2 regions of the Lysinibacillus phoenicis genome follow, and region 2 is predicted to be linked to the other one. Evidence: a T-box and tRNA genes for the amino acid it is inferred to sense, from the RefSeq annotation. Region 2 holds a T-box; the other holds one or more tRNA genes.

Region 1 (6,513 bases), 1.2 Mb from region 2:
GCATATAGTCTATAATATGCTCTGGACAAGTATTCATGACGCTCCCCCTCCTACAGATTGTTTAACTGTTTACGTAATGCCTCACGTCCGCGGTGAATCCTTGTTTTCACCGTTCCAAGCGGCATATCTAAAATCTCGCTAATCTCTTGCAACGATAACTCTTCTATATACTTCAATACTATAACTGAACGGTATTTATCCGGCAAACGTCCAATTTCATATTGAATGCGATCTTGCAGCTCCATTTGCTCTAACTGCTCCTCTGGTAGCTGGTCGTCTGCTGCGATTTGCGAATACATATCAAGCCCTTCTGTACCAGCTACTTCTGCATCTAAATAATAATCCGGTTTCTTTTTTCGAATACGGTCAATGCAGAGGTTTGTCGCTATGCGATAAAGCCACGTCGAAAACTTTCTTTTCTGATCAAATGTATGCAAGTTCATATAAGCACGCACAAAAGCCTCTTGAGCAATGTCTTCGGACTCTTGTTTGTTGCCTAACATTCGATAGCATACTTGGTACAGTTTGTGCTGATAGAGACTCACAATATCGGCAAATGCGTTTTGATCGCCTTTAAGCACTTGTTTTATTCTCTTATTTACTAACGCATCCATCGTGTTGACTTCTCCACCTTTACAACTGTCTTATACTATACGACCCATCGATAAGAAAAGTTTCGTTTTAATTTAATTATAGCAAAAGATTTTTATGCAATGTGGCAACAGGCAATTTTTTGTAAAATTTTCTTTAAACTAGTGTTTCTCCAAATAATGATCCCATTAATGCAACAGCTACATTTGCCGTTGTATTCTTCTCATCTAAAATTGGATTTACTTCTACAAACTCCGCTGATGTTACCATCCCAGATTCCTGTAGCATCTCCATTGCTAAATGACTTTCACGATACGTAATTCCTCCTGGAACAGGCGTACCAACCCCTGGAGTATATAGCGGATCTAATCCATCTAAATCAAGAGATAAATGTAAACCATCAACATTACGCTCTTTTAAATAAGCGAGTGCATCTTCCATGACACGCGTCATTCCAAGTCGGTCAATCTCATGCATTGTATAAACTTTGATGCCTTGCTCTTTAATCAAATCACGCTCACCAGGATCTACTGAACGAGCTCCGATAATAATAACGTTCTCTGGTTTAATTTTTGGAGCATAGTTGCGAATTTGGACTAAACGTTCGTGACCTAGTCCGATACTAACCGCTAATGGCATACCATGGATATTACCTGAAGGTGTTGTCTCAGGTGTATTTAAATCCGCATGAGCGTCATACCAAATAACACCAAGGTTTTTATAATGCTCACCTAGTCCCGCTAATGTCCCAATCGCAATACTGTGATCTCCACCAAATACAAGCGGGAACTTTTTCTGTTCCACTACTTCATGCACACTATTAGCTAAAGCAGTACTAACCTCCACTACTTCCTCTAAATTAAGTAATTTTTCATCTACTGCGGCATCCGCTTGCTTTTGGCTAACACGAATATCCCCTTGATCTTGTACTTCGTGTCCAATAGCTTCTAAACGTTCTACAACCCCCGCATAACGGATAGCACTAGGTCCCATATCTACACCACGACGTGCTTGTCCGTAATCTGTTGGTACTCCAATAATAGAAATATTAAGTTTATTCATGTTTTTATACCCCCTAAAAGTTATAAGATTATTGTAAAGCCTACATACCACTTGGCTCAACTCGACAAAAATATGCATATTTATTCAAATTTAGAGAACATAAAAAAATCTCCTACTGTTTTCAGTAAGAGATTAGTTATCAGTAATTAATATAACACTTTTGAATGTATTTTATTCTAAAAAAGTGAGCCATGAAGGACTCGAACCTTCGACCCTCTGATTAAAAGTCAGATGCTCTACCAACTGAGCTAATGGCTCATAAAAGAAAAATGGCTGGGGTACTAGGATTCGAACCTAGGCATGACGGAATCAAAATCCGTTGCCTTACCGCTTGGCTATACCCCAATCATTTATAAAACTGGTGGAGGGGGACGGATTCGAACCGCCGAACCCTAAGGAGCGGATTTACAGTCCGCCGCGTTTAGCCACTTCGCTACCCCTCCGGAATAACACAATAATGGTGGAGGATGACGGGCTCGAACCGCCGACCCTCTGCTTGTAAGGCAGATGCTCTCCCAGCTGAGCTAATCCTCCATAGAAACAGGTGTTATGTCACAGTTTATTTTCTTTTTAAAGCCTATGTTTTAATGGTGACCCCTACGGGATTCGAACCCGTGTTACCGCCGTGAAAGGGCGGTGTCTTAACCACTTGACCAAGGGGCCATTCTTATGTCTTAAACAGGACAAGACTTATAATAACATCTTTTCCTAATTGTTGCAACACTTTTCTACAAAAAAATTTTTATGTACAACAGAATCTTAAAAATGGACAAAAAAATGGCTCCGAAGGCAGGACTCGAACCTGCGACAACCTGATTAACAGTCAGGTGCTACTACCAACTGAGCTACTTCGGAACAATACTATTCAATTCGGTTTTAAATAACCTCTTAAGTACATTTCTTATTATAGCAAGCATTCTAAATAATGCAACACATTTGGTGAAAATTTTTATATTTTTTTGTCGAAGGATGCTTACAGATTAATTCAATGCATAATAGTTCTCTATTATATCTAATATTTCTATTTTACGTACTAAATATTCTTGCTGTATATTATTGTAATTGTTAAAATAAAAATAGTTTTATGAATTTTCTATCAAATTTCCTGGGGGAGGAATGTTCTTATGGTATCAAATGATTTAATTGCACCTGAGTTTTATAACATCACAGAGGAATTAGAAAAGTTTTCGCAGGATAGTGATCGTCAAGCAATACGTTGGTTAAATACACAAGAAGAGAGAAGAACAGTTTCATATGTTGAACTTGTCCAAAAAATGAACCAATACGCCAATGCGTTTACGAAGATAGGGCTTCAAAAAGGGGATCGCGTTTTAGTTATTATACCTCGCCTACCAGAAGCCTATTTCGTTTTTCTTGGCTGCTTAAAGGCTGGCATTGTTCCTATTTCATGTTCAGAAATGCTACGTGCAAGTGACTTGGAATATCGTATGGAACATTCTTCTGCTAGTGCCGTTATTGCCTATGAGGCATTTACTGGTGAGGTTGATCAAATAGCTTCTACTGTAGACGCATTAAATAACAAATTAGTTATCGGTAGTGCAAAAGAAGAATGGACTTCTTTAGATGAATTAGCAAGTACACAGCCAACTACATTTACAGCTGTAGCAACAAAACGTGATGATATGGCATTCCTTTCGTATACTTCAGGGACAACCGGTAAACCTAAAGGTGTTGTTCATTCACATGGCTGGGGATATGCACATATTCGAACAGCTGCTTCAAAATGGCTTTGCGTTCGTGAAGGTGATTTAGTTTGGGCAACTGCAGCCCCGGGATGGCAAAAATGGATTTGGAGTCCTTTCTTATCCACAATCATGCTTGGTGCCACAGCATTCGTTTATCATGGTGGGTTTGATGCAAAGACATACCTTCAATTAATGCAAGAGGAAAAAATTAATGTCCTATGTTGTACACCGACTGAATATCGTATCATGGCGAAAATTGATAATCTACAAGACTATAATCTTTCCTCTCTCCGTAGTGCCGTTTCTGCTGGTGAACCATTAAATCGTCCAGTCATCGAAACTTTCATGAAGCATTTTGGACTTAAAGTACGAGATGGTTACGGGCAGACAGAAAATACATTATTAATTGGTACACTTGAAAACACTGAATTACGTCCAGGATCAATGGGTGTTCCAACACCAGGTAATATTGTACGTATTATCGACAATGAAGGTAATGAAGCACCGGTTGGCGAGGTTGGTGATATTGCCGTTCACAAATCCTCCCCTGCTCTATTTAAAGAATATTACAAGGAGCCTGAACGTACTCAAGCAGCATTCCGTGGTGATTGGTATATTACTGGTGATCAGGCAAAATGCGATGAGGATGGTTACTTCTGGTTTGAAGGTCGTGGAGATGACATTATTATTTCATCTGGTTATACCATCGGACCATTCGAGGTAGAGGATGCCTTAAACAAACATGAAGCTGTACAAGAGTGTGCAGTTGTTGCCGCGCCAGATGAAATTAGAGGGCATATTGTAAAGGCCTTTATTATTTTACGAGACGGCTTCAAGGCCCGTGATGAAGAAGAGTTAATAAAGGAGCTACAAGAGCATGTAAAAACGTTAACAGCGCCTTATAAATACCCTCGAAGTATCGTCTTTATTGATGAGTTACCGAAAACAACATCCGGGAAGATTCGCCGTATTGAACTTCGAGCTTCTACTGTTCATACGCATTCATAACAACATATTGAAAATAAAAAGGCGCTCCTATTAAGGAACGCCTTTCTTACTATATACAATTTTTTTATCAGCATAAATAAAAAAAGCCACTACTGAGTGTATCAGCAGCGACTTTTTGCGCCTAGCGACGTCCTACTCTCACAGGGGGAAGCCCCCAACTACCATCGGCGCTAAAGAGCTTAACTTCCGTGTTCGGTATGGGAACGGGTGTGACCTCTTTGCCATCATCACTAGACTATGTTCGACCTTCAATACACGGCGTATTACTCCGTCAGCTGCTCTCGCTCAATCAGTCACGTACATTAGTACGCTCCCTCAATCACTCGGTTGCTTCCTTGTTCTACTTGTGTCTTGAAGCTCTCATTTTTATTGTTGAAAGTATTGTTCTTTCAAAACTGGATAAACGGCGCATTGAATGCTTCAAACAATTTGGTTAAGTCCTCGATCGATTAGTATTCGTCAGCTCCATGTGTCACCACACTTCCACCTCGAACCTATCTACCTCATCGTCTTTGAGGGATCTTACTTACTTGCGTAATGGGAAATCTCATCTTGAGGGGGGCTTCATGCTTAGATGCTTTCAGCACTTATCCCGTCCACACATAGCTACCCAGCGATGCCTTTGGCAAGACAACTGGTACACCAGCGGTGTGTCCATCCCGGTCCTCTCGTACTAAGGACAGCTCCTCTCAAATTTCCTACGCCCACGACGGATAGGGACCGAACTGTCTCACGACGTTCTGAACCCAGCTCGCGTACCGCTTTAATGGGCGAACAGCCCAACCCTTGGGACCGACTACAGCCCCAGGATGCGATGAGCCGACATCGAGGTGCCAAACCTCCCCGTCGATGTGGACTCTTGGGGGAGATAAGCCTGTTATCCCCGGGGTAGCTTTTATCCGTTGAGCGATGGCCCTTCCATGCGGAACCACCGGATCACTAAGCCCGTCTTTCGACCCTGCTCGACTTGTAGGTCTCGCAGTCAAGCTCCCTTGTGCCTTTACACTCTACGAATGATTTCCAACCATTCTGAGGGAACCTTTGGGCGCCTCCGTTACCTTTTAGGAGGCGACCGCCCCAGTCAAACTGTCCGCCTGACACTGTCTCCTGCCCCGCTAAGGGGCATGGGTTAGAATTTCAATACAACCAGGGTAGTATCCCACCGACGCCTCCTTCGAAGCTGGCGCTCCGAGATCTCTGGCTCCTACCTATCCTGTACAAGTTGTACCAAAATTCAATATCAGGCTACAGTAAAGCTCCACGGGGTCTTTCCGTCCTGTCGCGGGTAACCTGCATCTTCACAGGTACTATAATTTCACCGAGTCTCTCGTTGAGACAGTGCCCAGATCGTTACGCCTTTCGTGCGGGTCGGAACTTACCCGACAAGGAATTTCGCTACCTTAGGACCGTTATAGTTACGGCCGCCGTTTACTGGGGCTTCAATTCGCAGCTTCGCTTGCGCTAACCACTCCTCTTAACCTTCCAGCACCGGGCAGGCGTCAGCCCCTATACGTCACCTTACGGTTTTGCAGAGACCTGTGTTTTTGCTAAACAGTCGCCTGGGCCTATTCACTGCGGCTCTCATGCGCTTGCACGCTCAAGAGCACCCCTTCTCCCGAAGTTACGGGGTCATTTTGCCGAGTTCCTTAACGAGAGTTCTCTCGCACACCTTAGGATTCTCTCCTCGACTACCTGTGTCGGTTTGCGGTACGGGCACCTCTCACCTCGATAGAGGCTTTTCTTGGCAGTGTGAAATCAGGAACTTCGTCCATACGGACTCGCCATCACAGCTCAACGTTACAGTGTGCGGATTTGCCTACACACACGCCTTACTGCTTGGACGCGCATAACCAACAGCGCGCTTACCCTATCCTACTGCGTCCCCCCATTTCTCAAACGGTGAGGAGGTGGTACAGGAATATCAACCTGTTGTCCATCGCCTACGCCTGTCGGCCTCGGCTTAGGTCCCGACTAACCCTGAGCGGACGAGCCTTCCTCAGGAAACCTTAGTCATACGGTGGACGGGATTCTCACCCGTCTTTCGCTACTCATACCGGCATTCTCACTTCTAAGCGCTCCACCAGTCCTTCCGGTCTGACTTCAACGCACTTAGAACGCTCTCCTACCACTGACATCGTAGATGTCA
Region 2 (6,513 bases):
CTGAAATAAATAACGGTACTTTTTTGCTCATTGGTGTGTTCACTTCCGCACGAATATTACGTACTGAACGTATAATATCCATTAGGAGCTTCATATTATCTGCTTCATCAGCAAAATGAAGGTCCTCACGTACTGTTGGCCATGCAGCCACAGTAATAGATTCACCATCATGCGGTAAGTGCTGCCAAATTTCCTCTGTAATGAATGGCATAAATGGATGTAATAGACGCATTGTTTGATCTAGAACGTAAGCTAAAATAGAACGAGTTGTCTTTTTAGCTGCTTCATCCTCACCGTAAAGTGGTAATTTCGCCATTTCAATGTACCAAGAACAGAAATCATCCCAAATGAAATTGTAAAGTTCACGGCCTACTTCTCCAAATTCATAGCGTTCTGCAAGAGAAGTTACACGTTCGATAGTCTCATTTAAGCGCGTTAAGATCCATTTGTCAGCAACGGATTTTTCACCTGTTAAGTCGATTTCATCAAATGTCATACCGTCCATATTCATAAGCGCAAAACGTGATGCATTCCAAATCTTATTAGCAAAGTTCCATACTGATTCTACTTTTTCGGTTGTATAGCGCAAATCTTGACCAGGTGATGAACCTGTTGCTAAGAAGTAACGTAATGAATCAGCACCATATTGTTCAATAACATCCATTGGATCAACACCATTGCCAAGTGATTTACTCATTTTACGTCCTTCGCCATCACGTACTAAGCCGTGAATTAATACATCTTGGAATGGCCGTTGACCTGTGAATTCTAAACCTTGGAAAATCATGCGAGATACCCAGAAGAAAATAATATCATAGCCCGTTACAAGTGTATTTGTTGGGTAATAGCGTTTATATTCTTCATTCGCTTCATCCGGCCAGCCCATTGTAGAAAACGGCCATAGTGCAGATGAGAACCAAGTATCTAGGACATCTTCATCCTGTGTCCAATTTTCTGCATCAGCTGGGGCTTCTTTCCCTACGTAGATTTCGCCTGTTTCATTATGATACCAAGCTGGGATTTGATGACCCCACCATAATTGACGAGAGATACACCAATCACGAATATTTTCCATCCAGCGAGAATATGTGTTTTCAAAACGAGCTGGTACGAAGTTTACTTTCCCTTCTGCGTCCTTTTGTAGTTCAAGGGAAGCATCAGCAAGTGGCTGCATTTTAACGAACCATTGTGCTGAAAGATATGGCTCAACAACAGCACCTGAACGTTCCGAGTGTCCTACTGAATGCATATGCTCTTCAATTCGGATTAGCACGCCTGCTTCTTGTAAATCAGCAACGATTTGCTTACGGCATTCGAAACGGTCCATTCCTTTATACTTACCAGCAAGATCGTTCATTGTGCCATCTTCATTCATGACAAGGATGCGCTCTAGATTGTGACGGTTACCTACTTCAAAGTCGTTTGGATCATGGGCAGGAGTCATTTTAACAACCCCAGTACCAAATTCCATGTCAACGTAATCGTCTGCAACAATTGGAATTTCGCGGCCTACAATCGGTAAAATAACCGTTTTACCAATTAAATGCTTATAGCGCTCATCATTCGGGTGAACTGCTACCCCAGAGTCACCTAGCATTGTTTCTGGACGTGTTGTGGCAACTTCCACATATCCTGAACCATCAGCTAAAGGATATTTCATATGGTAAAAGGCACCTTGCACATCCTGGTATATTACCTCGATATCTGACAATGCTGTTTTCGCTGCAGGGTCCCAGTTAATAATGCGTTCACCACGGTAAATTAAACCTTTTTCATATAATTGAACAAACACTGTTTTAACAGCATCTGAAAGACCACTATCTAATGTGAAACGTTCACGCGTATAGTCTAATCCAAGGCCAAGCTTTGCCCATTGATCGCGAATATGTCCAGCATATTCTTCTTTCCATTCCCATGTTTTTTCAAGGAATTTTTCACGACCTAAATCATAACGTGTAATATTATCTTCACGCAGTTTCGATTCTACTTTAGCTTGAGTGGCAATACCTGCATGGTCCATACCTGGTAGCCATAGTGCATCGTAGCCTTGCATTCGTTTCATACGAATAAGAATATCTTGTAATGTTGTATCCCAAGCGTGACCAAGGTGTAATTTTCCTGTTACATTTGGTGGTGGAATAACGATTGAATAGGGTTTTTTCCCGCTTTCAGGCTGTGCCTCGAAAAATTTCCCTTGCAACCACCATTCATAGCGACCTGCTTCTATGGACTGCGGGTCATATTTTGTTGGCATTGAAATGTTTTCTGTCATATTGACTCCTCCTAATGTCTGTAGAATGTTGGTAAAATAACGCTGTTCATTTTTTTACCCAACAAAAAAACTCCTCTCGTCAAAAAGGACGAAGGAGTTTTAGTTCGCGGTACCACCTTTAATTCCAGCAGTAGATAAGATAAATGTAAATAAATCACATTTTCTCAGCCTAAATTACTGGCTCTTAATTCGGTAACGGTGTTTAACCGGCTTTAACTACTATTAGTTCACTAAAGCTGCTCAAGGGCTACCTTCAATTACGTACAAATAGAAACTTCTCAGCAACCGTTTCCTCTCTGAAAATGTAAATATAATTTACTCTTCCCCATCATAGCATCTGTATTTGATTTTCCTTATTGTACCGCAGAAACGTGTCATTTTTCAAGTGATTTAGTCATCTTTTAGTAAGAGTAAAGTAAATAGAAAGGAAGTGAGTATTCAAATGCGACGACGCAAGTATAACCCTTGGCTTTTACCACCTTGGCTACGGCAGGTTCGTTTTTATTGTAGAACTATTATCGTACCCATTTGTGCTTTTCAATTTATCCGTGTCATTATTGTGCCAACATCAGGTGATCTAATCTTCTTATTGCTCCTGCTACTTCTCTGCTATTTACTTTTGAAAGACATCATTTGAAACACGGACTTTAAGCGGTGTATATTCTTCTGTAAGGTCCCAAATCATGGAAGGCACTTCATGCCAGGAGCTAGATTCACGCACAACAATATGACTGGAGGATTCCCTCATCACTGCTTTTTGATCTACTGTTGTCACTTTCTCTTGGCGTGAAGCTGCTGCTACGGCTTGGGGTTGTTCTATATGCATACTTTCTTCAATCGTAGCAATGGCCTTTTCTTGCTCGAAGGCTTGAACAGAGAGGTGTTGACTGTCTAACATATCCTTTTCAACAATGGGCTCATATTCATTAAAAATACTTGTTACTGTCCACTCAAGCTGACACATTTGATTTGTTAGACTAGGACGAATATCTTTGACCATTAAATCTTTAAGATCCGATTCTTTTGGTAAATCCACATGTAAAGGTACAGCATACTCAAAATAACCAGTATCGCCTTGGATATCAAGGGCATCAATTGTAATTAGTTCTTCATCGTCTGTAAATGCTTCCATATCTTGAAAATCAAAGCGAACGTGAGCGGTGATGTGGTAGATGCCCATAAGTCGAAGTGAATCCTCTAACTGCATTGCCTGCCACTGAGGCTTAATTTGCACTGCTGCTATTTCAGTTGGGCAGCCGTATCCAGGAAAACAAAATGTTTCGCGCATATTCCATGTTTTTTGTTCGATAATAATCCCTCCCTTTGCATCATATGACAATTGGGAGGGTAGTATGCTAGAATGCTTCAAGTTACATACAACGAAAGAGCATTCTAGTAAAAAAATGGCATGCTAGAGAATTTCATCTAGCATGCCATTTTATGAATGATCTTCCATTCAATTAAACATGTACTAATTTAATTTTATTCGCTACACGATCTGTTAACATTTGTGTTGCTTTTGGAACGATCGGTTTGAAAATTGGATTTAAAACAGGTCCTGCCAAGCCGCCAGCGACTACTTCTAAAAAACCTGTCATTTTTGTATTTTCAGCATCAATGCTTTCTGCAAGGAAATAGCCATTTCCAGTGAAATTATCAGAAAGCCCCTTTAATTCGAATGTTACTTTTGAGGGCGCTACCCATTCTAAAATGATAATTTCTACTTCTACTGTTTTTTTCAAAACACCAACATTACCTTTAAATGTCCATGTTGAATGTTTATCATCAATCATTTCATGTGCATTATAACCTGGGACAAGTTTTGCCCATTTTTCCATATCACTGACGAAATCCCATACATGATCAATTCCTACGGGTACTTCGACTGTATGTGTGCCTGTTGCCATATCAATTCACTACTTTCTTTTATGAATAGCTATATTATAAACGATATCGCCCACAATTTGGCTATGCTGAAAGATATAATTTTGACAAAAACAGGTCCTTCATCCAGTATAGATGATCTTGCTTACTAGTTAATATATGCTAGTTCCTCATTTTTCTCATTCATTCCTCAAGCACTACCTTATTTTCCATTTTGGTCATCAAAAAAGAGCATGATAGAAATTCTTCTATCATGCTCTCTCATTTTTATCGCGCTAATTGCGCAAACACTTTATAGAATGCATCTACTGTTTTAGTAATGTGTTCTTCCGTATGAGCTGTAGAAATAAATAATCCCTCAAACTGAGATGGTGGCAGGAAGATGCCTTCCTCTGCCATCAATCGGAAGTATTCCGCGAATAATTGTAAGTCAGATGTTTTAGCTGAGGCAAAGTCAACAACCTCATCATTTGTAAAGAAGAAACCAATCATTGAGCCAGCACGATTTACTGTATGTGGAATATTGTATTTCGTAGCTGCTTCACGGAAACCAGCCTCTAGCTGATCACCTAATTGTTTAAAGTAATCATATGTTCCGTGATCTAAACGTGATAACGTTTCATAGCCAGCCGTCATCGCCAACGGGTTTCCTGATAATGTACCCGCTTGATAAATCGGTCCTGCAGGGGCTACTTGCTCCATAATCTCTTTTTTCCCAGCAAATGCACCTACAGGGAGGCCTCCACCAATAACTTTACCTAATGTAGTCATATCAGGCGTTACCCCAAAATAACCTTGTGCACAACCGTAGTCTACACGGAAGCCTGTCATTACCTCATCAAAGATTAATAACGCGCCATGCTCAGATGTAAGTGCACGTAAACCTTCTAAGAAACCTGGTTTTGGTGGTACAACACCCATGTTCCCTGCAACAGGCTCCACAATCACTGCTGCTAGCTCTGCACCAAATTTTTCGAAAACAACTTTTGCCCCTTCTAAATCATTATAGGCAACTGTTAACGTATTCCGTGCAATATCTGCTGGAACACCAGGGCTATCAGGTAAACCTAATGTCGCAACTCCTGAACCTGCTTTAATTAATAAAGAGTCTCCATGACCATGATAAGAACCTTCAAATTTTAATATTTTATCTCGCCCTGTAACCCCACGAGCTACACGTAACGCAGACATTGTAGCTTCTGTTCCTGAAGAAACAAAGCGAATCATTTCCATGCCTGGTAGACGATCTAATACTAATTGAGCTAAACGATTTTCTGTATAGCTTGGCGCACCAAAGGATGAACCTTTTGCTGCTGTGTCAGCAATCGCTTTGACTACCTCTGGATGTGTATGTCCCAAAATTAATGGACCCCAAGATAGTACGTAATCAATATACTCATTGCCGTCAATGTCTTTAATGATCGCACCATGGCCAGATTCCATAAAAATCGGGTCCATATTCACTGATTTGAATGCACGTACTGGGCTGCTAACACCACCTGGCATTAACTGAACCGCCTCAGCATAGGCTTGTTTTGATTTTTCGTAAGAACGTGTCATTTATTTCTCCTCCAACCAACGTGCAACATCTTTTGCATGATACGTGATGATTAAATCAGAGCCTGCTCGTTTCATGCCTAATAATGTTTCAAGCACAACTTTTTTCTCTTCAATCCAGCCATTTATAGCTGCCGCCTTAATCATCGCATATTCACCAGAAACATTATAGGCAACAAGCGGTAATGGATAGTTATTTTTCATATCTCGGATAATATCTAAATAACTAAGAGCCGGCTTCACAATTAAGAAATCTGCTCCCTCTTCAATATCTGATTCTGCCTCACGGAATGCCTCTAGGCGGTTCGATGGATCCATTTGGTAGGATTTACGATCGCCAAATTGAGGAGCTCCATCTGCAGCGTCACGGAATGGACCATAGTAGCTAGATGCATATTTGACTGCATAAGACATAATTGGAATATGTTCAAATCCTGCTTCGTCAAGTCCTGCACGAATCGCTACAACAAAACCATCCATCATATTAGATGGAGCAATAATATCCGCTCCTGCTTTTGCTTGTGATACAGCGGTACGGGCTAACACGTCTAATGAAGGATCATTTAAAATTTGATCGCCTTCTATTAATCCGCAATGTCCATGATCTGTGAATTCACATAAACATGTATCCGCAATAACTAATAGCTCAGGATGACGTTTTTTTATTAAACGAGTCGCTTCTTGAACGATACCATGATCATGGAACGCACCTGTTCCAACAGCATCTTTTTCAGCTGGTAACCCAAATAAAATAACTGCAGGTATGCCTAAAGCTACAACCTCATCAATTTCTACTTCCA

The links. The T-box of region 2 lies ahead of ABC382_RS22460 (valine--tRNA ligase). A T-box ahead of a tRNA ligase gene usually reads a tRNA of that ligase, here a tRNA-Val.
Region 1: it encodes a tRNA-Val, which carries the amino acid that the T-box ahead of ABC382_RS22460 (valine--tRNA ligase) is inferred to sense. The anticodon was not compared.

Annotation. Positions count from the first base shown of each region.
Region 1 is NZ_JBDFMP010000002.1:2,967,904-2,974,416, reverse strand. Features, by position in the region: gene ABC382_RS16325 (anti-sigma factor family protein) at 1-37, opposite strand, end outside; gene sigW (RNA polymerase sigma factor SigW) at 51-614, opposite strand; gene rocF (arginase) at 748-1,653, opposite strand; tRNA gene ABC382_RS16310 (tRNA-Lys) at 1,839-1,911, opposite strand; tRNA gene ABC382_RS16305 (tRNA-Gln) at 1,924-1,998, opposite strand; tRNA gene ABC382_RS16300 (tRNA-Tyr) at 2,013-2,096, opposite strand; tRNA gene ABC382_RS16295 (tRNA-Val) at 2,112-2,187, opposite strand; tRNA gene ABC382_RS16290 (tRNA-Glu) at 2,242-2,316, opposite strand; tRNA gene ABC382_RS16285 (tRNA-Asn) at 2,432-2,508, opposite strand; gene mbcS (acyl-CoA synthetase MbcS) at 2,778-4,367, shown strand; rRNA gene rrf (5S ribosomal RNA) at 4,487-4,602, opposite strand; rRNA gene ABC382_RS16270 (23S ribosomal RNA) at 4,797-6,513, opposite strand, start outside.
Region 2 is NZ_JBDFMP010000002.1:4,199,457-4,205,969, reverse strand. Features, by position in the region: gene ABC382_RS22460 (valine--tRNA ligase) at 1-2,272, opposite strand, end outside; T-box leader at 2,354-2,613, opposite strand; gene ABC382_RS22455 (valyl-tRNA synthetase) at 2,886-3,641, opposite strand; gene ABC382_RS22450 (SRPBCC family protein) at 3,733-4,179, opposite strand; gene hemL (glutamate-1-semialdehyde 2,1-aminomutase) at 4,424-5,716, opposite strand; gene hemB (porphobilinogen synthase) at 5,717-6,513, opposite strand, start outside.